Linked DNA regions of Bacillus pumilus. The protein of the gene in region 1 interacts with the protein of each later gene in a pairwise test. Links are inferred from orthologs where the notes say so. Each region holds a gene or a part of one and is shown on either strand. Other genes may lie near its edges.

Region 1 (10,453 bases):
AGCCTTCACCAGTTGCTAAATAAGCTCTTTTGACCGAGTGGCTGACAATGCGCGGGTTGAAAAGGGCATAGCTGTATTCCTCTCCATCTTCGTCCTCACAGTGAACAGCGATCATCCGTTTACTGATATTAATTTGCGGAGCTGCTAGTCCAACGCCGGGTCTGAGTCCATACTTTTCAGCCATGTCAGCATCCTGACTATTTTTGACGAATTCAATCATGTCAGCTAATTGCTGTTTTTCCTCTTCTGTCGGCGGGAGCTCGACCGCTTCAGCTGTTTGTCTTAAGACGGGATGTCCGTCCCGTACGATATCTTCCATGGTAATCACAAATCTTCACTCCTATTTCCTTTGTATGTAAAGTATATAAAATGATACACAACATATGCAATGAAATAAAGAAGACCGGTCCTATGAGACCGGTCAGAGGCTTAAACAGCCATTAGCAGCAGCCGCCACCGCCGCCTAAGAATGCTGCGCCAACGATGATTAATAGGATGAAAAGGACAACGATTAAAGCGAATGTCCGTCCTCCGCCGTATCCGTAGCCACCGCCATAACTTGGGTAACAACAGCCACCGCCATATCCACCACCGTATCCATACCCGTGACCGCCGTATCCACCATACATACTTCCATGACTATAATTAGACATACTTTTGACCTCCTTTGGAAATACACTCGGCCTCATAAGTGAAGGCGAAGCGTGTAATATAAACTATGTATGAATGCACTATTTGTATAGTCATACGCCTATCACTTGAAAAAAATCTTCTCCGGCTCATCAGGATGACCTCTTTCCTTGTCACAAGCGCCTATAAAAATTATAGTGGTATGTGGAGATGTAAAGGGGGAACCTTGTGATGAGACAGATGAGAAGAAGCATGAAAGCATGTGCTGCTTTAGCGGGGATATGTACCCTTTTGCTGGCGGGATGCGGAGGTCAAAGTCCATTTCATGACATGCAAGATGCGATGACGAAAATGAGCGAAAAAGAGGCATCCTTTGAAAAAGAGCAAGGTACACTGCAAAGCTATGAGAAAAAAGAGCAGCAGCTCTATACAAAAATGATTCAAACCACAAAAGATCATACAAAAACAGTGTCAAGCCTTTCTGATCAGGCGTTAGCATCTGCAGCGAAACGAAAAGAACATTTAAAAACAGAAAAAGACAGCATGGATGAATCGAAAAAAGAATTGAAAACGGTAAAGGAATCTGCCGGACGTATAAAAGATACGGATTTAAAAGAAAAAGCAGATGAAACGGTCAAATCGCTTGAGAAAAGATATGCGTCGTATGACCAGCTTTACAAGGAATATCAAAAGGCGCTGAAACAAGATCAGCATTTGTATCAATCTTTAAAGAAGAAGGACTTAGGATATGAAGAGTTGAAATCCAAGCTGAAGACGGTGAACCGTTCTTATAGCAAAGTCAGAAAAGAAGGTAAGAAGTTCAATCAATATACAAAGCAATTGAATGAGCATAAACAGGCTTTGTCTAAAGCGGCAGATCAAGAATCCCAAAAGAGCTGAAAAAACAGCTCTTTTTTTATTTTTCGACAAAAACAAACATTTTCTATTGTAGTACAGCAGTATACTCTATACTAGTACAGTTCGAGGTGTTTGTTAAACAGATTGATACAGCTCACTATAAAAAGTAAAGCGAATACATTTATTTAAATAAAGCCGTTAAATCAATTGACGGACTATTTTTCTTGTTGTAAACTAGTCCTTGTTAACAGAAGTTGTATTAGTTTTTTGTGAACTATCGTTAATACAGTTAGAAGAACTCAAAAACGAGCGATCATCTAATGTTTCGACAACGATCCTAGTGGCTATTAAATACAGGAGTCATATGTGTATTTTGGGTTATCCTATATCTGTATGTATAAATGGATTCACGACAAATTGACTGTTAAAAGAAAGGAAGAGGTGACTTTAGAATGGCTGCAAAAACAAAAAAAGCAATTGTTGATAGCAAAAAGCAATTTGATGCCATCAAAAAGCAGTTTGAAACGTTTCAAATTTTAAACGAAAAAGGCGAAGTCGTAAACGAAGCGGCAATGCCGGATCTCTCAGATGACCAATTAAAAGAATTAATGCGCCGTATGGTGTTTACACGTGTATTAGATCAACGTTCAATTTCATTGAACCGTCAAGGACGTCTTGGCTTCTATGCGCCTACAGCTGGACAAGAGGCTTCTCAGCTTGCAACTCACTTTGCACTTGAGAAAGAAGATTTCATTCTTCCGGGATATCGTGATGTACCACAATTAATCTGGCATGGCCTTCCATTAACAAAAGCGTTCTTGTTCTCTCGTGGACACTTTGTTGGTAACCAAATGCCTGAAGATGTGAATGCACTTTCTCCACAAATCATTATCGGTGCACAAATCATTCAAGCTGCTGGTGTAGCTCTTGGTTTGAAAAAGCGCGGTAAAAATGCTGTTGCAATCACTTACACTGGTGATGGCGGAGCTTCACAAGGTGATTTCTACGAAGGTATCAACTTTGCAGGGGCTTACAAAGCGCCAGCGATTTTTGTTGTCCAAAACAACAGATATGCGATCTCTACACCTGTTGAGAAGCAATCTGCTGCACAAACAATTGCACAAAAAGCAGCTGCAGCTGGTATCGTAGGCGTACAAGTTGACGGTATGGATGCATTAGCTGTATATGCAGCAACTGCTGAAGCTCGTGAGCGTGCTGTAAATGGCGAAGGTCCAACATTAATCGAAACTCTTACATTCCGTTACGGTCCACATACAATGGCTGGTGACGATCCAACAAGATATCGTACAAAAGAAGATGAAAATGAGTGGGAGCAAAAAGATCCATTGGTACGCTACCGCAGATTCTTGGAAAACAAAGGCCTATGGTCTGAAGAAGAAGAGAATAAAGTCATCGAAGATGCAAAAGAACAAATCAAACAAGCGATCAAAGAAGCTGACGAACAGCCTAAGCAAAAAGTCACTGACTTGATTGATAACATGTACGATGTGAAACCATTCAACTTAGTTGAACAGCTTGAAATTTACAAACAGAAGGAGTCGAAGTAAGCCATGGCGCAAATGACAATGATTCAAGCGATCACTGATGCGTTACGCACAGAACTGAAAAATGACGAAAACGTTCTCGTTTTCGGAGAAGACGTTGGTAAAAACGGCGGCGTATTCCGTGCGACTGAAGGATTGCAAAAAGAGTTTGGTGAGGATCGTGTATTCGATACTCCACTTGCTGAATCTGGTATTGGCGGTCTTGCAATTGGCCTTGGACTACAAGAATTCCGCCCAGTAATGGAAATTCAATTCTTCGGATTCGTTTACGAAGTATTAGATTCTGTTTCTGGACAAATGGCTCGTATGCGTTACCGTTCTGGCGGACGCTGGCATTCTCCAGTGACAATCCGTTCTCCATTCGGTGGAGGGGTTCATACTCCTGAGCTTCATGCTGACAGCTTAGAAGGTCTTATCGCACAACAGCCTGGTATCAAGGTTGTCATTCCTTCAACACCTTACGATGCAAAAGGACTATTAATTTCTGCAATCCGCGACAACGATCCGGTTGTGTTCCTTGAGCATATGAAACTTTATCGCTCTTTCCGTCAGGAAGTTCCTGAAGAAGAGTACACAATTGAAATCGGTAAAGCTGACGTGAAACGTGAAGGTTCTGACCTTTCAATCATCACTTATGGTGCAATGGTTCACGAATCACTTAAAGCTGCTGAAGAACTTGAAAAAGAAGGCGTTTCTGCTGAAGTGATCGACCTTCGTACAGTAAGCCCGCTTGATATTGAAACAATCATCGCTTCTGTTGAAAAAACAGGTCGTGCGATCGTTGTTCAAGAAGCACAAAAACAAGCTGGTATTGCTGCAAACGTAGTAGCTGAAATCAATGACAGAGCAATCCTTAGCCTAGAAGCACCAGTACTTCGTGTAGCTGCACCTGATACTGTATTTGCTTTCTCTCAAGCTGAGAGCGTATGGCTTCCAAACCATAAAGACGTGCTTGAAACAGCTAAGAAAGTTCTTGAATTTTAATTAAATGACAGAGGGGAAAAGAATTTATTTCTCTTCCCCTTTATCAATTACATGACCGTGTAAATATACACAACAAGGATTCAACAAAATCTAGGAGGCGAAAAACAGTGGCATTTGAATTTAAACTTCCGGACATCGGAGAAGGTATCCACGAAGGTGAGATCGTTAAGTGGTTTGTAAAACCAAACGACGAAATCAATGAAGATGACGTTTTAGCAGAGGTACAAAACGATAAAGCAGTTGTAGAAATTCCTTCACCTGTTAAAGGAAAAGTATTAGAATTAAAAGTTGAAGAGGGAACAGTTGCAACAGTAGGACAAACAATCATTACGTTTGATGCACCTGGTTACGAAAATCTTCAATTTAAAGGCAGCGAAGAAGAAGGCGAAGCAAAAACTGAAGCTCAAGTACAAGGTACTGCTGAAGCTGGTAACGAGCCAGAGAAGAAAGAAGTGGCACAAGAAGAAGCGGCAGCAGCAACTGGTGCAGGCGCACAAGAGCAAGTAGATGCTGATCCAAACAAACGCGTCATCGCTATGCCATCTGTACGTAAATATGCTCGCGAAAAAGGCGTTGAAATTTACAAAGTTGCAGGTTCTGGTAAAAACGGACGTGTGTTAAAAGAAGATATCGACAGCTTCGTTAATGGTGGTTCTGCAGCTCAAGCAGCAGCACCTCAAGCAGCTGAAAGTGCGAAAGAAGAAGCAGCTCCTAAAGCGGCAGCAGCTCCAGTTCTTGAAGGAGAATTCCCAGAAACTCGCGAGAAAATGAGCGGCATCCGCAAAGCGATCGCGAAAGCAATGGTGAACTCTAAGCATACAGCTCCTCACGTAACATTAATGGATGAAGTTGATGTAACGAACCTTGTTGCACATCGTAAACAATTCAAACAAGTTGCAGCTGATCAAGGAATCAAGTTAACTTACTTGCCTTACGTTGTAAAAGCTCTAACTTCTGCTTTGAAAAAGTACCCAGTACTTAACACTTCTATCGATGATAAAACAGATGAAGTTGTTCAAAAGCATTACTACAACATCGGAATTGCAGCTGACACTGAAAAAGGCCTGCTCGTTCCAGTTGTGAAAAATGCAGATCGCAAAGCGATTTTCGAAGTGTCTAACGAAATCAATGAGCTTGCAACAAAAGCACGTGATGGTAAATTGGCTCCAGCTGAAATGAAAGGTGCATCTTGCACAATCACAAACATCGGTTCTGCTGGTGGACAATGGTTTACTCCAGTCATCAACCACCCAGAAGTAGCGATCCTTGGTATTGGCCGTATCGCTGAAAAAGCGGTTGTTCGTGATGGCGAAATCGTTGCAGCTCCAGTCTTAGCTCTTTCCCTTAGCTTTGACCACCGTATGATCGACGGAGCTACTGCGCAAAATGCCCTTAACCACATCAAGCGTTTATTGAATGATCCACAATTAATTTTAATGGAGGCGTAATGTCATGGTAGTAGGAGATTTCCCAATCGAAACAGATACTCTTGTCATCGGTGCAGGTCCTGGTGGATATGTAGCTGCTATTCGTGCTGCACAGCTTGGACAAAAAGTAACAATCGTTGAAAAAGGAACACTTGGCGGTGTATGTCTAAACGTTGGCTGTATTCCTTCAAAAGCATTAATCAATGCTGGCCATCGTTTCGAAAATGCTAAGCATTCTGAAGACATGGGTATCAAAGCTGAAAACGTAACAGTTGATTTCACAAAAGTTCAAGAGTGGAAAGCTTCTGTTGTTAACAAATTAACAGGTGGAGTTCAAGGTCTTCTTAAAGGAAATAAAGTAGACATCGTTAAAGGTGAAGCTTATTTCGTAGACAGCAACTCTGTACGTGTAATGGATGAAAATTCAGCACAGACTTACACTTTCAAAAATGCAATTCTTGCAACTGGATCTCGTCCAATTGAATTGCCTACTTTTAAATACACAGACCGCGTGATCAACTCAACTGGTGCTTTGGCGCTTAAAGAAGTACCTAAAAAGTTAGTTGTTATCGGTGGTGGATATATCGGTACTGAGCTTGGAACTGCTTATGCAAACTTTGGAACAGAAGTTGTCATCCTTGAAGGTGGAGACGAAATCCTTCCAGGTTTCGAAAAGCAAATGAGCTCATTGGTTAAACGTAACCTGAAGAAAAAAGGAAACGTTGAAATCCATACAAACGCTCTTGCAAAAGGCGTTGAAGAAAAATCTGATGGTGTCACTGTTACTTTCGAAGTAAAAGGTGAAGAAAAAACAGTTGATGCTGATTACGTACTTGTTACAGTTGGTCGTCGTCCAAACACGGATGAGCTTGGTCTTGAGCAAGTTGGTGTTGAATTGACTGACCGTGGAGTTGTCAAAACAGACAAACAATGCCGTACAAGCGTATCTAACATCTATGCAATTGGTGACATCGTTGATGGACCACCACTTGCACACAAAGCTTCTTACGAAGGTAAAATTGCAGCTGAAGCAATCGCTGGAGAGCCAGCTGAAATTGATTACCTTGGTATTCCTGCTGTTGTATTCTCTGAGCCAGAACTTGCAACTGTTGGGTACACAGAAGCAGAAGCAAAAGAAGAAGGAATCGACATCGTTGCAGCGAAATTCCCATTCGCAGCGAACGGACGTGCACTTTCTCTTGATGCAACTGATGGCTTCATGAAAATGATCACTCGTAAAGAGGATGGTCTTGTTATCGGTGCACAAATCGCAGGTGTTGGCGCTTCTGATATGATTTCAGAGCTTAGCCTTGCAATCGAAGCTGGAGTGACTGCTGAAGATATCGCAATGACAATTCACGCTCATCCAACTTTAGGTGAAATTACAATGGAAACGGCTGAAGTAGCAATTGGAAGCCCAATTCATATCGTAAAATAATGAACCTATTAAAACCCTCTCCTTGATGGAGAGGGTTTTTTTGAGCGCTCCCATATGAAAAACCCCTCATGAGATGAGGGGCTTTTTCATATGGATATATAAGTGCAAGGTTAGGCCATTAATTTGTATTCACGCGGTCTAAAGCGTGGCATAAGGGCGATAAAATATCCTCTTTGCTGCTGACATTTCCTTCAACCTTCACAATGACTTTTTCATTATTTACAAGTAAAATAGCCGGCAATTCGTCTACTTCATTTTTCCAGCCTTTACGATCTTCTTTCACAATCATCTTTGACATTTCCTTCGGATATTCATTCTTTAAATCGAGGACTGCATCATAATAAGGACTTTCTTTATCAAGATTTTCTGCATCTGTAAAAAAGAGAATTCTTGGTTTCTGAATATGACTGACTTGGTCGGTCTGATTCGGTATGATATACGCAAATGAGCATGAACTAAGTACAAAGAGCATGGGGAATATAATGAGAAGTGACCTCATAAAATTCAATCTATTCACCTCAAAATCCTTTGGGGTTGTCCCAACATTTTTAGGAGCTGGTTACCTGTTAGTCACTCTAGTGTATCATGTCCTTTTTGACAATTTTCGATTGTTACTCAATTGTTACAGAATTGATATGAAGCAAAATACAATTGAAACGTTCCCTCAATATGATGAGAAAAAAGCACATAATCATAAAAAATATTTAAATGTGTCATACAGTTAACCGTTGACAACTTAAATGTGACATCATATTATAGAGATATGAAATAGATTAAACGCTTTCAAATTATGAATGAAGAAAAGGGGAATGTACGTGGGTACAATTATTTGTCAAGATTGCAATGAAACCATTGATCAATTTGAAAATGAAAAAGTGACAACGCTATACGGAACGTGTGGTCACTGTCATTGCTGTGATGAAGCCTCTGAATAAATAAAAAAGCATGCAGCTCCATTTGGGGCTGCATGTTTCTTTTTTATAAAATTGGTTTTTGTTCTTTAATCACGCGGATCATTTCAAGCGTTGAATCTTCTGGTCCTTGGACAGGGAGACCAATTTCAATGTTTTTAAAGATATATGAGATATTTTCTTCTGTGATAATTTCTCCTGGTATAAAAATAGGAATGCCTGGCGGGTACACCATAACAAACTCTGCGATGATGCGGCCCGCTGCTTCTTTAAACGGAACCACTTCTGTTGTGGCGTAAAAGGCGTCACGCGGCGTCATGGCAAGCGATGGAATCTCAGGCAGCAGGACTTCTGTGACCGCTTGTGTGTCGCTCTCACTTGTAGAGGTTGCGGCAATTTCCTTCATAGCCGTTATAAGCGTATCGATTGTTTCATCAGAATCACCAGGGGTCACAATACATAAAATGTTGTAAAGGTCAGAGAGCTCCACTTCAATCCGGTAGCTTTCTCTCAGCCATTTTTCGACATCATGGCCATTTAGCCCAAGGTCTTTAATTGAGATAATTAATTTCGTTGGGTCATAATCGTACGTAGAAGCTGAAGCGAGTATTTCCTTGCCAATACACGTAATGCCATCAATTTGGTTCAAACGGTTTCTCGCTGATTCAGCCAAACGGATGGCTTCATCTGCAAGTGCCTTTCCTTCAGTGGCTAATCGCTTTCGAGCGACATCAAGTGACGCCAAGAGCAAATAAGAAGTAGACGTTGTCGTCAGCATGCTCAAAATCGATTGTACGCGATCTTTTGAGACAAGCCCTTCCTTCATATTTAAAATAGAGCTCTGGGTAAGGGAACCGCCGAGTTTATGGACACTTGTTGCTGCCATGTCGGCACCTGCCTGCATCGCAGATAGTGGAAGCTCATCGTGAAAATGAATATGCACGCCGTGTGCTTCATCGACAAGGACAGGCACATGAAATGAATGGGCAATGTCTACAATCGATTTTAAGTCTGCTGAAACCCCAAAATACGTCGGATTAATCACAAGCAGACCTTTTGCATCTGGGTGCTCCGTGAGCGCCTTTTTCGCTGATTCTGGTGTAATGCCGTGAGAGATGCCAAGCTCTTTGTCTATTTCTGGGTGAATAAAAACAGGAACTGCGCCAGAAAATACAATGGCGGACATAATCGATTTATGGACGTTGCGCGGAATGATGATTTTATCTCCAGGTCCGCATACGGTCATCACCATTGTCATGATGGCGCCGCTTGTTCCTTGAATGGAGAAGAATGTATGGTCAGCACCGAATGCTTCAGCAGCGAGCTCCTGTGCTTCTTTTATCATCCCTCGAGGTGAATGTAAATCATCAAGAGGTTCTATATTAATGAGATCAATGCTTAATGCATTGTCGCCAATGAATGCTCTAAATTCAGGGTCCATTCCGGCTCCTTTTTTATGGCCTGGAATGTGAAATTGGACTGGATTGGTTGCTGCATGCTTTTTTAGTCCAGTGTATAAGGGTGTATCATGTTGTGACAATTGCTTTCCCACCTTCATCGAAATACCTGCTATTATTGTGCCAATAATGGCAGATTTCATTGCATAAAACAAAAGAATTATATTATGAACTGATCGGAATGTAAAGCATAAAATCAATCGGTTTCTGATCGAACAGATGCTATAATAAAAGTTCAAATAAGAAATGAGTGTTAAAGTGAGGGACAAGTAAATGGAATATCAATATCCAATGGATGTCGACTGGACGACAGAGGAAAAGATTGCCGTTATTTCGTTTTTTCAAGCTGTTGAAAAAGCCTATGAAAAAGGAATTGCGAAGCAGGAGTTATTAGATACTTATAAACGATTTAAAGAGGTTGTGCCATCAAAAGCAGAGGAAAAGACGCATTGTGCAGCGTTTGAAAAGGAAAGCGGGTATTCTCCTTATCGTACAGTGAAATCTGCAAGAGAGGCAGAAGAGACAGCCATTATACGTATGTAAGAAAAAACGAGCCTGCATGGGCTCGTTTCAGCGTGTAGACAAACCCTCGCATTCGGTGTCAGTCCTGCGTGCCGGTGCTCACGAATGTCAAATTCGCTCCGCTCCGGTACTCGTCCTTCCTAGACTGCAAAGGTTTTCTATCACGCTGAAAAGAAGACAAAAGGCTAAAATGAAGATCATTTTAGCCTTTTGTCAACAATCAGAAACGAGCCTGCATGGGCTCGTTTTTTTATACAGATTCTTTTTGTGTAAAGCGGTATAGATAAGTCAACGTGCGGAAGGCATCTTCGATTTTTGATAAGAATTCTTCATTATTCATTTGAACGACTTCTTCTCTAGGCAGCTGAATGCCGCAAAGGAGCTCAGCTTTTTTCACCGTTTGGACACGTTCAAACAGCGTTTTCAGCTGTTCTGCATCAAGCTCGCTGTGACGCATGACATCTGGTTTCATATGATCTTTAGACCAAACAAAATCTTGTGGTATTTTCTTCTGAATGGTATCTAGTTCTTTTTCGAACAGCTGACCATACTCGCCTTTCACAGGAGATTCATAAATGAGCGCAAACCATACAAAGACATGTGTTTTCCAAAGCCCAATTTGAAAATGAGGGAGTTTTTTATACCCACGCTTGCTGTTTGC
Region 2 (10,400 bases), 490 kb from region 1 along the record:
AGGGTACTTTAATTATACCCGTCATGAGCCTGTTGGCGTTGTAGGACAAATCATTCCTTGGAACTTCCCGCTGCTCATGGCCATGTGGAAAATGGGTGCTGCACTTGCAACTGGCTGCACCATCGTTTTAAAACCAGCAGAACAAACACCCCTCTCTGCTCTTTATTTAGCTGAATTAGTGGATAAAGCCGGCTTCCCAGAAGGTGTGATTAACATCGTTCCTGGATTTGGTGAAACTGCTGGGAACGCATTAACCGATCACCCTGATGTAAACAAGCTTGCCTTCACGGGGTCAACAAGTGTTGGGAAACTCATTATGGAGAAAGCAGCCAAATCCATTAAGAGGGTCACATTAGAACTTGGCGGAAAATCACCTAATATTATTTTGCCAGATGCCGATTTAAAGAAAGCCATTCCAGGTGCTCTAAATGGTGTCATGTTTAACCAAGGCCAGGTGTGCTCTGCAGGTTCTAGGGTCTTTGTTCACCGAAGCCAATATGATGAGGTTGTCGATCAAATGGCCAAATATGCGACATCACTCAAGCAAGGCGCCGGTCTTCATCAAGATACGCAAATCGGACCTCTTGTAAGTAAAGAACAGCACGAGCGCGTGTTAGGCTATATTGAAAAAGGTAAATCTGAAGGTGCAACAGCCGTTGTCGGTGGCGATTGCCCTTATGAGGCTGGCTATTTTGTCTCCCCTACTGTTTTTAAAGATGTAGAAGATGACATGACCATCGCAAAAGAAGAAATCTTCGGCCCTGTCTTATCTGCCATTCCATACGATTCCATTGATGAAGTGGTCGAAAGAGCCAACCAGTCTGATTATGGATTAGCCGCAGGACTTTGGACAGAAAACTTAAAGCATGCCCATGATATTGCTGCACGTCTTGAAGCAGGCACGATTTGGGTCAACTGCTATAATGTCTTTGATGCTGCATCCCCATTTGGAGGATACAAGCAATCAGGTCTTGGCAGAGAAATGGGATCATACGCCCTTAACAACTATACAGAAGTCAAAAGTGTGTGGATTAATCTCCAAGACTAATGACGCCTATAAAGCCGGTGACCATGTCATCGGCTTTTTTGTGATTGCATGTGACAGGCAGGCTCCTGAATATAGTAATAAAGGTAAGGAGCAAGGCCGAATATGCAAGATTTCAAAACGAAAGTAAACGAATTTATTGATGAATTACACATGCAAATGCAGCGCAGACAACGAGAAGATGGCGCTTTTGTCTTCTGCTTTGAAGGCCCAATGATGACAAATGCTTTTTTGATTATGCTGTTAAAGGCTGTTGGCGATTCGGATCAGGCGTTGGTTCATCAATTGGCAGAAGCGATTCGCGAAAAGCAAAATGAGGATGGTTCTTTTTCTTTGTATCATGATCAATCGGGACATGTAACAGCGACTGTGCAAGGCTATTGTGGAATGCTTGTTTCAGGCAGGTTTCAACAAGATGAGCCGCATATGGAAAAAGCAGCACACTTTATTCGATCAAAAGGCGGATTAAAAGACGTTCATATTATGACAAAGTGGATGCTTGCCGTCAATGGCATGCACCCTTGGCCATACTTCTATGCGCCACTTTCATTTTTACTCATCCCTACATACTTTCCGCTGCACTTCTATCATCTTAGTGCATATGCAAGAATTCATTTTGTCCCAATGATGATTGCACTCAACAAACGATATACCTCTCATGAAAAGTTTCCAAGCTTAGCACATCTTGATGCGAACATGTCTAAAAGTCCTTTTGACTGGTTTATGGCAAGAGAAGAACGTTCCACTCACCACTTTCTAGCGTACATGCGGTCGTATACAGCACTCGACAGCCGCCTCGACTTTTTCGGGTATGAGGCAGCGAAGCGGTATATGTTTGACCGACTTGAAAAAGATGGCACGCTGTACAGCTATTTAAGTGCCAGTATTTTTATGGTCTATGCACTCATGAGTCTTGGATACTCTCCTGGGCATCATCTCATTTTAAAAGCAGTTAAAGGGATGAAAAAGATAGTCACTGACTGTGGGGGCAGGAAATATGCTGAGAATTCTACATCCACAGTTTGGGATACAGCGCTTGTCAGTTATGCTTCTCAGCGAGCAGGCAGAACACAAGAAGATCCAGTTATCGAAAAGTCTTTTACGTACTTATTGAACCGGCAGCAAATGAAGAAAGCAGATTGGGCGGTTCATAACCGGCATGCGGCTCCGGGAGGCTTTGGTTTTTCAGATTTGAACACAAATAACCCTGATTGTGATGATACGCAAATTGTGTTAAAAGCCATTCCTCACATCTACGCACCCGTTCAGTGGAAACGAGGGTTTGATTGGCTTCTTTCCATGCAAAACCGTGATGGCGGCTTTTCTGCTTTTGAAAAAAATCAAGATCACTTCTTGCTTCGTCATCTTCCGCTCGAATCTGCTGAGGATGTGGCCATTGACCCATCTACTCCTGATATTACAGGTCGTGTGCTTCATCTCATCGGTCTTGAAGAGAACAACATGTCACCACTCATGCAAAGGCAAAAAGATCATTGCGTAAAATGGCTTCTTGATCATCAAGAGAACAACGGATCATGGTTTGGCAGATGGGGTGTTTGCTATATTTATGGAACCTGGGCTGCATTAACAGGACTAAAGGCTGCTGGCATCCCCTCATCGCATCCTGCTGTTCAAAAAGCGTGTCGATTTTTAAAAACAATTCAATTGGAAGATGGCAGCTTCGGAGAATCGTGTAAAAGTGCAGAGGTAAAAAGATATGTCCCGCTCCCATTTGGAACAGTGGTTCAAACGGCTTGGGCTGCTGAGGCACTTTTACAATATGAGAAGCCGGATCACACAACAATTTTAAAAGCCATCTCATTTTTGATTCATCATCAGCACTCGAGTGAAGCCTTGCACTATCCAGTAGGCATTGGTCTTCCAAAGCAATTTTACATCACCTATCATAGCTATCCATTTGTCTTTCCAATGATGGCTTGTTCCACATTTTTAGAAGAAATGAGGCGTAAAAATGAATAAGGAAGAATATCGCATGCAGCTTAAAGATTGGCTTAGCTCCATTCAAGGTGCAGTTCAAGATGACAACATCCGTCAGAAAACAGAACATTTATCGTTCATCATGAATGATGAATATTCCAGTGAAGAAGAGTGGTACGAATTGGCTGAAAGTATTGCAGAGGATATGAAATTACTAGAAGCAATGCGGGATGTGGCAGCTGGCGACCATAAATTACCTCCGCTCCCTTACCGGTATGATGCACTAGAACCGTTTATTTCAAAAGAGATTATGTATTTGCATCACCAGAAACATCATCAATCATATGTTGATGGTCTGAATCAAGCTGAGCTTGCCTTAAAAAGAGCGAGAAGAACCAATGATTTTAAAATGATCAAGCATTGGGAACGGGAGCTTGCCTTCAATGGTGCGGGACACTATTTACATTGCATTTTTTGGTTTTCTATGAGTCCTTCAGGAAAACGAAAGCCCACTGGACAAATGCTGCGTCTCATTGAACAATCATTTGAAAGCTATGATGCATTCAAATCCCAATTTTCAGCTGCAGCCAAACAAGTAGAAGGTGTTGGCTGGGCCATTCTTGTATGGGCACCAAGATCTCAACGATTAGAGATTTTACAAGCCGAACGCCATCAATTTCTATCACAATGGGATGTGATCCCTCTTCTAGCTCTTGACGTATGGGAACATGCCTACTATCTGCAATATCTGAATGAAAAAGCACAATATGTAGACCGTTGGTGGAATGTCGTTGACTGGCGTGAGCCAGAAGCACGACTAAAGCAAGCTCAGCAAGTGAAATGGACCCCTTTTTAAGACGATACTCCATATAGGCAAATGCTTATATGGGGGTTTTTAATTCAATTTAGTTTACATAATTTTATTATGATCGCCTTTATAAAGAATGGGTTGTTTTTTCAGAAAATTCGTTTAAAATAAAAAAGATATGTAAGGAAAGAGAGTTGAAACAATAAATGAAGATTCTTTTAACTATTAGTCACTTTGCAGGAAGGACCTTTGCGATTTGGGTCATTGTCTTTGCACTTCTTGGATTTGCCTTTCCTGCCGAATTCTCTAAGATTGGACCGTATATTCCTTTTTTACTCGGTATTATTATGTTTGGAATGGGGCTTACCTTGTCCGCTGAAGATTTTAAAGAACTGTTTCGAAAACCTCTTTATGTTCTGATCGGGGTGCTGACGCAGTACACACTCATGCCGCTTCTTGCCTTTTTGTTAGCTTACGGACTGCGGCTTCCGTCTGAAATCGCAGTAGGAGTTGTTCTCGTAGGCTGCTGCCCAGGTGGTACAGCATCGAACGTCATGACCTTTTTGGCGAAAGGAAATACAGCTTTATCTGTAGCTGTAACCACCATATCAACATTGCTTGCGCCGTTTTTAACCCCTGTTTTCATTTTAATTTTTGCAAGATCTTGGTTACCTGTATCACCAGAGGCTCTGTTTTTATCCATTGTACAAGTTGTCTTAATCCCTATTATTTTAGGTATTCTTGTGAAATTGTTTTTTAAAAAACAAGTATCGTATGCGGTTCAAGCACTGCCGCTTGTATCTGTTGCCGGAATTGTGGTGATCATTGCTGCGGTTGTCAGTGCAAATAAAGAGCAGATTCTTCAATCTGGACTGCTGATATTGGCCGTTGTTATATTACATAATGGACTTGGTCTTTTATTTGGTTACCTGATCGCAAAGTGGTGCAAAATGGATATCCCTTCTCGTAGAGCGATCTCGATCGAAGTTGGCATGCAAAACTCTGGACTCGGTGCAGCTCTAGCAACAGCGCACTTCTCGCCACTTGCAGCCGTTCCAAGTGCCATTTTTAGTGTGTGGCATAATTTATCTGGTTCCTGGCTTGCAACATATTGGTCAAAAAAAGGAAATCCTGAAAATGAAAAAGAAAAAAAGCTAGCACCTTAACGGGTGCTAGCTTTTCAAATTGGAGATTATCCTTCAAGCAATAGCTGCTCCGGATCTTCAAGCAAGTTTTTAATCGTGACAAGGAATCCAACTGCTTCTTTACCATCGACAATTCGGTGGTCGTAAGAAAGAGCTAAATACATCATCGGACGGTTTTCAAAACGTTCTTCATCAATTGCCACAGGACGAAGCTGAATTTTATGCATACCTAAAATTCCAACTTGAGGGCTGTTTAAAATTGGTGTTGAAAGCAGTGAACCGAATGTTCCACCGTTAGTGATCGTGAATGATCCACCTTGTAGCTCATTCAGAGACAATTTGTTATCTCTTGCTTTTTTCGCAAGATGACCAATTTCCTTTTCAATCCCTGCAAACGACAATCTGTCTGCATCACGGACAACCGGTACGACAAGTCCTTCGTTAGCAGCAACGGCGATGCCGATGTCATAGAATTTCTTCAAGACGAGCTCATCACCTTGAATTTCTGCGTTAAGCAGCGGATATTTCTTCAGTGCTGCTACAACTGCTTTTGTGAAGAAGGACATGAAGCCAAGCTTTACATCATTTTGTTCAAGGAAGGCATCTTTACGGCGCTTTCTTAAGTCCATCACGGCCGTCATATCCACTTCATTAAATGTCGTCAGCATCGCAGCCGTTTGCTGAACCTCAACTAAACGTTTTGCAATCGTTTGTCTGCGGCGTGACATTCTCTCACGTTCAACTGGCTTTCCTGGTTGCTCATTTTGCACCGCAGCATTTGCTTTTGGCGCGGCTTTCGGTGCACTTGCAGGTGCTTCATTCTTTTGATAAGAAGCGACATCCTGCTTTCGTACCCTGCCCAGCGGATCTACGGTTGGAATCTCAGATAAGTCTAGTCCCTTCTCTCTCGCCAGTTTTCTAGCTGCAGGAGAAGCGATGGTTCTGCCATTACCAGATTTCGGCTCTTCTTTCACTGCTTCTTCTTTTTGGGCAGCTGCCGGTTCTTCTTTCGAAGCTGGTGCAGACTCTTGCTCAGGTGCTGGAGCTGCGGACTCGCTTCCGCCAGCTTCACCTGCTGCAATTGTTCCAATGACTTCTCCAACTTGTACAGTGTCACCAGAATCTTTCAGCACTTCTTTCAGTACACCAGATTCTTCGGCTGTCAGTTCGACATTGACTTTATCTGTTTCAAGTTCTAACAGGTACTCTCCCTGCTCCACATAATCGCCCGGCTGCTTTAGCCATTGAGCAATCGTTCCTTCCGAGATCGATTCCGCTAATTCAGGTACTTTAATTTCCGCCATTTTTCATTTCCCCCTTAGTTTTTGCGAGTCAAGCTATCAGATACAATTCGTTCTTGTTCTTTTTTATGCACAGTTGGGTCACCCTCAGCCGTACTTGAACGTCTTCTTCGGCCGATGTAACGTACTTTTACTTTTTCAGGCGCAATCTCACGTAAATATGGCTCAATGTATCCCCAAGCCCCCATATTTTGTGGCTCTTCTTGCACCCATACGATTTCTTCTAAGTTTGTTAGTTTCGATAAAATCGCTTTAATATCTTTGGCTGGGAATGGATATAGTTGTTCCACTCTCGCAATGTGAAGCCAATTTTTCGTCTCTTCCATTTGAGTAAAACGATCACTAATATCGATTGATACCTTTCCGCTAGATAGCACGAGGCGCGATACTTTTTCGTGTTCATGCACAAGGCCTGGCTGTTCAAGAACTGGACGGAACTGTCCATCCGTTAATTCCTGGACTTCAGACAATGTGTTCGGATTACGAAGCAGACTCTTCGGTGTCATGATGACAAGCGGACGAATCTCTTCACGAAGCAGCATTTTCGCCTGTCTTCTAAGGATATGGAAGTATTGCGCTGCACTTGTCAGGTTCGCCACTGTCCAGTTATTCTCAGCAGCTGATTGCAGGAAACGCTCTGTTCTACCACTTGAATGTTCAGGTCCTTGTCCCTCATATCCATGCGGCAAGAGCATCACTAGACCTGATTTTTGTCCCCATTTTGCGCGGCCAGCTGAAATAAATTGATCGAAATACACTTGAGCCGCATTTGCGAAGTCTCCAAATTGAGCCTCCCAAATGACTAACGTTTCAGGAGAATAGACATTATAACCATATTCAAATCCGATCACTGAGCCCTCTGACAGTGGACTATTATGAACAGTAAATGATGCGTTTGCATCACTCAGCTCATGAAGAGCAATAAATTCATCTCCAGTTTGACTGTCGTGAAGAACAAGGTTTCTTTGAGCAAAAGTACCGCGCTCTGAATCCTGTCCGGTCATTCGAATTGGCGTACCGTCTTTTAATATAGATGCAAATGCAAGTGCTTCCCCAAGCGACCATTCTACTTTACGGTCATCTGTAAACACTTTTGCACGTTTTTCAAGGATCCGCTTGAGCTTACCAAATACTTGGAAATCCTCAGGCCAGCTGATCAATTCTTCATTCAGCTTTCGTAATACATCAAATTCTACTGATGTATCCACTGCTGGGAAGCCATTTGATACTGGTTCTGGCAGTTCAATTTCTTGAATCGTATGCTCTTTCTTTGAAGGCACCTTTTGATAGGCTTCTTCTATTTTCGTCGCTACAGCCTGCTCGATTTCTTCACGCTGCTCTTTCGTTAGAAGACCTTCTGTAACAAGTTTATCTGCAAAGATATTCTTGACCGTTTTGTGCTTTCTGACTGCATCGTACAGCATCGGCTGAGTCGTAGAAGGCTCATCCATTTCGTTATGACCGAATCTGCGATAACCGATCAAGTCAATTAAGAAATCCTTCTTAAAGCGTTTGCGGTATTCTACAGCTAGCTGAACAGCCGCTAAACATGCTTCTGGATCATCTGCATTGACGTGAACAATTGGAATCTCAAACCCTTTTGCAAGGTCACTTGCATATTTTGTTGAGCGAGATTCATTGCTTTCTGTTGTAAATCCGATCATATTGTTTGCAATGATATGGATTGTTCCGCCCACCTGATAGCCTACAAGTTGACTTAAATTTAATGTTTCTGCCACAATTCCTTCTCCAGGAAATGCCGCATCACCATGAATTAAGATGGCTAATGCCTTTTCAACGTCTAGAGCTGGATAACCTTTTTGAGTACGTGTTTCCTGAGCGGCACGTGTGCTTCCTTCAATGATTGGATCAATGAATTCCAAGTGACTTGGGTTATTGGCAAGCGTGACTCTCGCACTCTTTGTATCTTCGTCTTTAATTTGGCGATCTGCTCCAAGATGGTACTTTACATCACCTGTCCACCCGTAGCTGATGCCGATAGAGCCTTCTGATGGAACAAGCTCTTTATTTGGCGCATGCTGGAATTCTGAGAAAATAATCTCGTATGGTTTTCCTAACACATGTGCTAATACATTTAAACGGCCTCTGTGTGCCATTCCAATGTTAATATTTGAAGTCCCTTGTGTAACAGACTCTGAAATAATTTCATCAAGTACTGGGACAAGTGCGTCTAATCCTTCTATTGAGAAGCGCTTTTGCCCAACAAATGTTTTATGAAGAAACTGTTCGAACTGCTCAACTTCTGTTAATCTCTTGAAAACAGAAACTAGTTTATCCGCTGGTTTTTTCTTAAATAGTTCACCAGACTCAATCGATTTTGAGAGCCAGTTTCGTTCTTCGAAATCATGCACGTGATCAAACTCAAATGAAATGGTACGCTTATACGTATTTCTCAAATGGTTAATGGCTTCTATGCCGTTTGAAATGTGTTTTGGTGCGTCAGGACTAATAATAGATATTGGAATATTCTTGACGTCTTCTTCTGTTAAACCGTACTCCTTTAAAGGAAACAGCTCTTGTAATTCCTTTTCTTTGCGAAGAGGATTGACGGAAGCATTTAAATGGCCATACGTTCTGATGTCTTCTGCCAGTTTAACGACTGATGCTATCTTTTGGATTTGTTCAGAAGTAACTACGCTATTTTCTTTTTTCCCAATTTCCTCCTTCATTTCACTCGGTGGTGCACCAAGTTCATCAAATATGCCTCTTAGATCTTCATCAACACTAGTAGGATCCTGGACATACTGATCGTAGAGCTCGAGCACATAGCCGAGGTTCGGACCATGAAATTCTTCCCAACTCAACGGTTGTTTCACATCATTTTGAAACATTTTGAACACTACCCCCAACTTTGATCATCAAGTGATTGAACACTATCTCGATATAACTTCCAGAACACAATGACCAAATTTATGTAATAAAACGCTTCCAATAATATTCTACCACTGTTTCGGATTACTTTCTACATTCTTTGTTCAATTAAAGATAAAAAATTCACAGAAAAACAAAAAATTTAAATCATTCCGAAAAATATTTTGAAGAAAGGGGCAAAACCTTATGCCCCAATGCTTTTATGCAGTAATTTCTTCAGTAATGGATATAAGACATCCGGCAATGTATCGACATCTGGTACAAAAATGCTGAACTTGCCATACATATCTTGAATGGTTTTTATCTGTGCTTCTTCTATCGGCGAATTGGATAAAAACACATTGATCACCTCAATACCCTTTTTCCTCGCCTCAAGAACTGCTTCATGTGTATCGACGATCCCATTTTGTTCGTAGCTGAAGGCAGCTGGCTCTCCGTCTGAAAAGACAATGAGAAACTTTTGCTCTTCTCTTCGTTTTAAAATCATTTTTGTCATTTGGCGAATCGCATAGCCATCCCGGTTATCCTCTTCTGGTTCAAGGGACATAATGGAAGGACCTGCATCAAATAAAGAATCTTTGAACGACACGACCGTGTTGAAATAGTTCGGCTGACTTGTTTCGGTTGCGTCGTTTGTATCTTCCCAAAATCCTACAATTTGATGTGGGACTTGAACGGATTTTAACGCTTCATGAAATAGAACAATTCCTTTTTTCGTCTCGTCCATCTTGTCAAACATGCTGGCAGAACAGTCTACTAATAAAGTGAAAACAGCATCAATCTCCGAAGAAGGTGCCTGTTTTTTATAGAAAAGACGCGGGTTAGAATCTGTAAAATACCGAATCAGCTTTTTACTGAGGCGTCCTGCATGAAGGTCCGTTTTTGGCCATGATTTTTTGTGTTCGAGCGTTTTTTGAATCATCTGTTTTAAGCGTTTCTGATAAGGCTCAATCTCCTTAGCGTGCTGCTTGTATACATCGATTTGTTCTGGCGCGGGAGGATCAGGTGAAATCATGACTGGAAACGCATATTTGTTCTCTTTTCCATTCTCATGAGCATCCGCCCCGCTTTCTTCCCCTTCAGCCTCTTCCAGCGCCTCAAGCTTTGAATAATCTTTTCGGTATGTTTGCTTGGCAGAGCCTTGGACAGTGCCGAGTGCTTGATCTCCGTCATCGCCTTCTCTTGCTGCATCCTTCCCGAGATCACTTTTACCGCCGTGCTCTAAATCAAATTGAAGGAAGCTTTTTGACGGCGCTTCTGTTTCTCGATGC

The links.
Region 2: the proteins of lpdA (region 1) and odhB interact in binary tests that used the Escherichia coli proteins (3 or more experiments, as listed by UniProt). The link is inferred for Bacillus pumilus from one-to-one orthologs.

Annotation. Positions count from the first base shown.
Region 1 is NZ_CP046128.1:1,355,357-1,365,809, forward strand. What follows is about bases 4,698-7,695. They hold lpdA (dihydrolipoyl dehydrogenase), read left to right. Parts: upstream 4,698-5,489; coding sequence 5,490-6,902; downstream 6,903-7,695. Other genes in these bases: GKC25_RS06720 (dihydrolipoamide acetyltransferase family protein), read left to right, coding at 4,698-5,485; GKC25_RS06730 (hypothetical protein), read right to left, coding at 7,021-7,401. In the rest of the region: def (peptide deformylase), read right to left, coding at 1-328; GKC25_RS06700 (YjcZ family sporulation protein), read right to left, coding at 441-629; GKC25_RS06705 (YkyA family protein), read left to right, coding at 862-1,530; pdhA (pyruvate dehydrogenase (acetyl-transferring) E1 component subunit alpha), read left to right, coding at 1,941-3,056; pdhB (pyruvate dehydrogenase complex E1 component subunit beta), read left to right, coding at 3,060-4,037; more of GKC25_RS06720, read left to right, coding at 4,145-4,697; GKC25_RS06735 (GapA-binding peptide SR1P), read left to right, coding at 7,718-7,837; GKC25_RS06740 (aminotransferase class I/II-fold pyridoxal phosphate-dependent enzyme), read right to left, coding at 7,881-9,353; GKC25_RS06745 (UPF0223 family protein), read left to right, coding at 9,544-9,813; GKC25_RS06750 (DUF1054 domain-containing protein), read right to left, coding at 10,043-10,453. UniProt on the Escherichia coli protein: Lipoamide dehydrogenase is a component of the glycine cleavage system as well as of the alpha-ketoacid dehydrogenase complexes.
Region 2 is NZ_CP046128.1:1,848,089-1,858,488, forward strand. What follows is about bases 4,113-7,057. They hold odhB (2-oxoglutarate dehydrogenase complex dihydrolipoyllysine-residue succinyltransferase), read right to left. Parts: upstream 6,241-7,057; coding sequence 4,984-6,240; downstream 4,113-4,983. Other genes in these bases: GKC25_RS09130 (bile acid:sodium symporter family protein), read left to right, coding at 4,113-4,957; sucA (2-oxoglutarate dehydrogenase E1 component), read right to left, coding at 6,255-7,057. Outside these bases: GKC25_RS09115 (aldehyde dehydrogenase family protein), read left to right, coding at 1-1,048; GKC25_RS09120 (terpene cyclase/mutase family protein), read left to right, coding at 1,151-3,025; GKC25_RS09125 (superoxide dismutase), read left to right, coding at 3,018-3,839; more of GKC25_RS09130, read left to right, coding at 3,998-4,112; more of sucA, read right to left, coding at 7,058-9,089; GKC25_RS09145 (vWA domain-containing protein), read right to left, coding at 9,314-10,400. UniProt on the Escherichia coli protein: E2 component of the 2-oxoglutarate dehydrogenase (OGDH) complex which catalyzes the second step in the conversion of 2-oxoglutarate to succinyl-CoA and CO(2).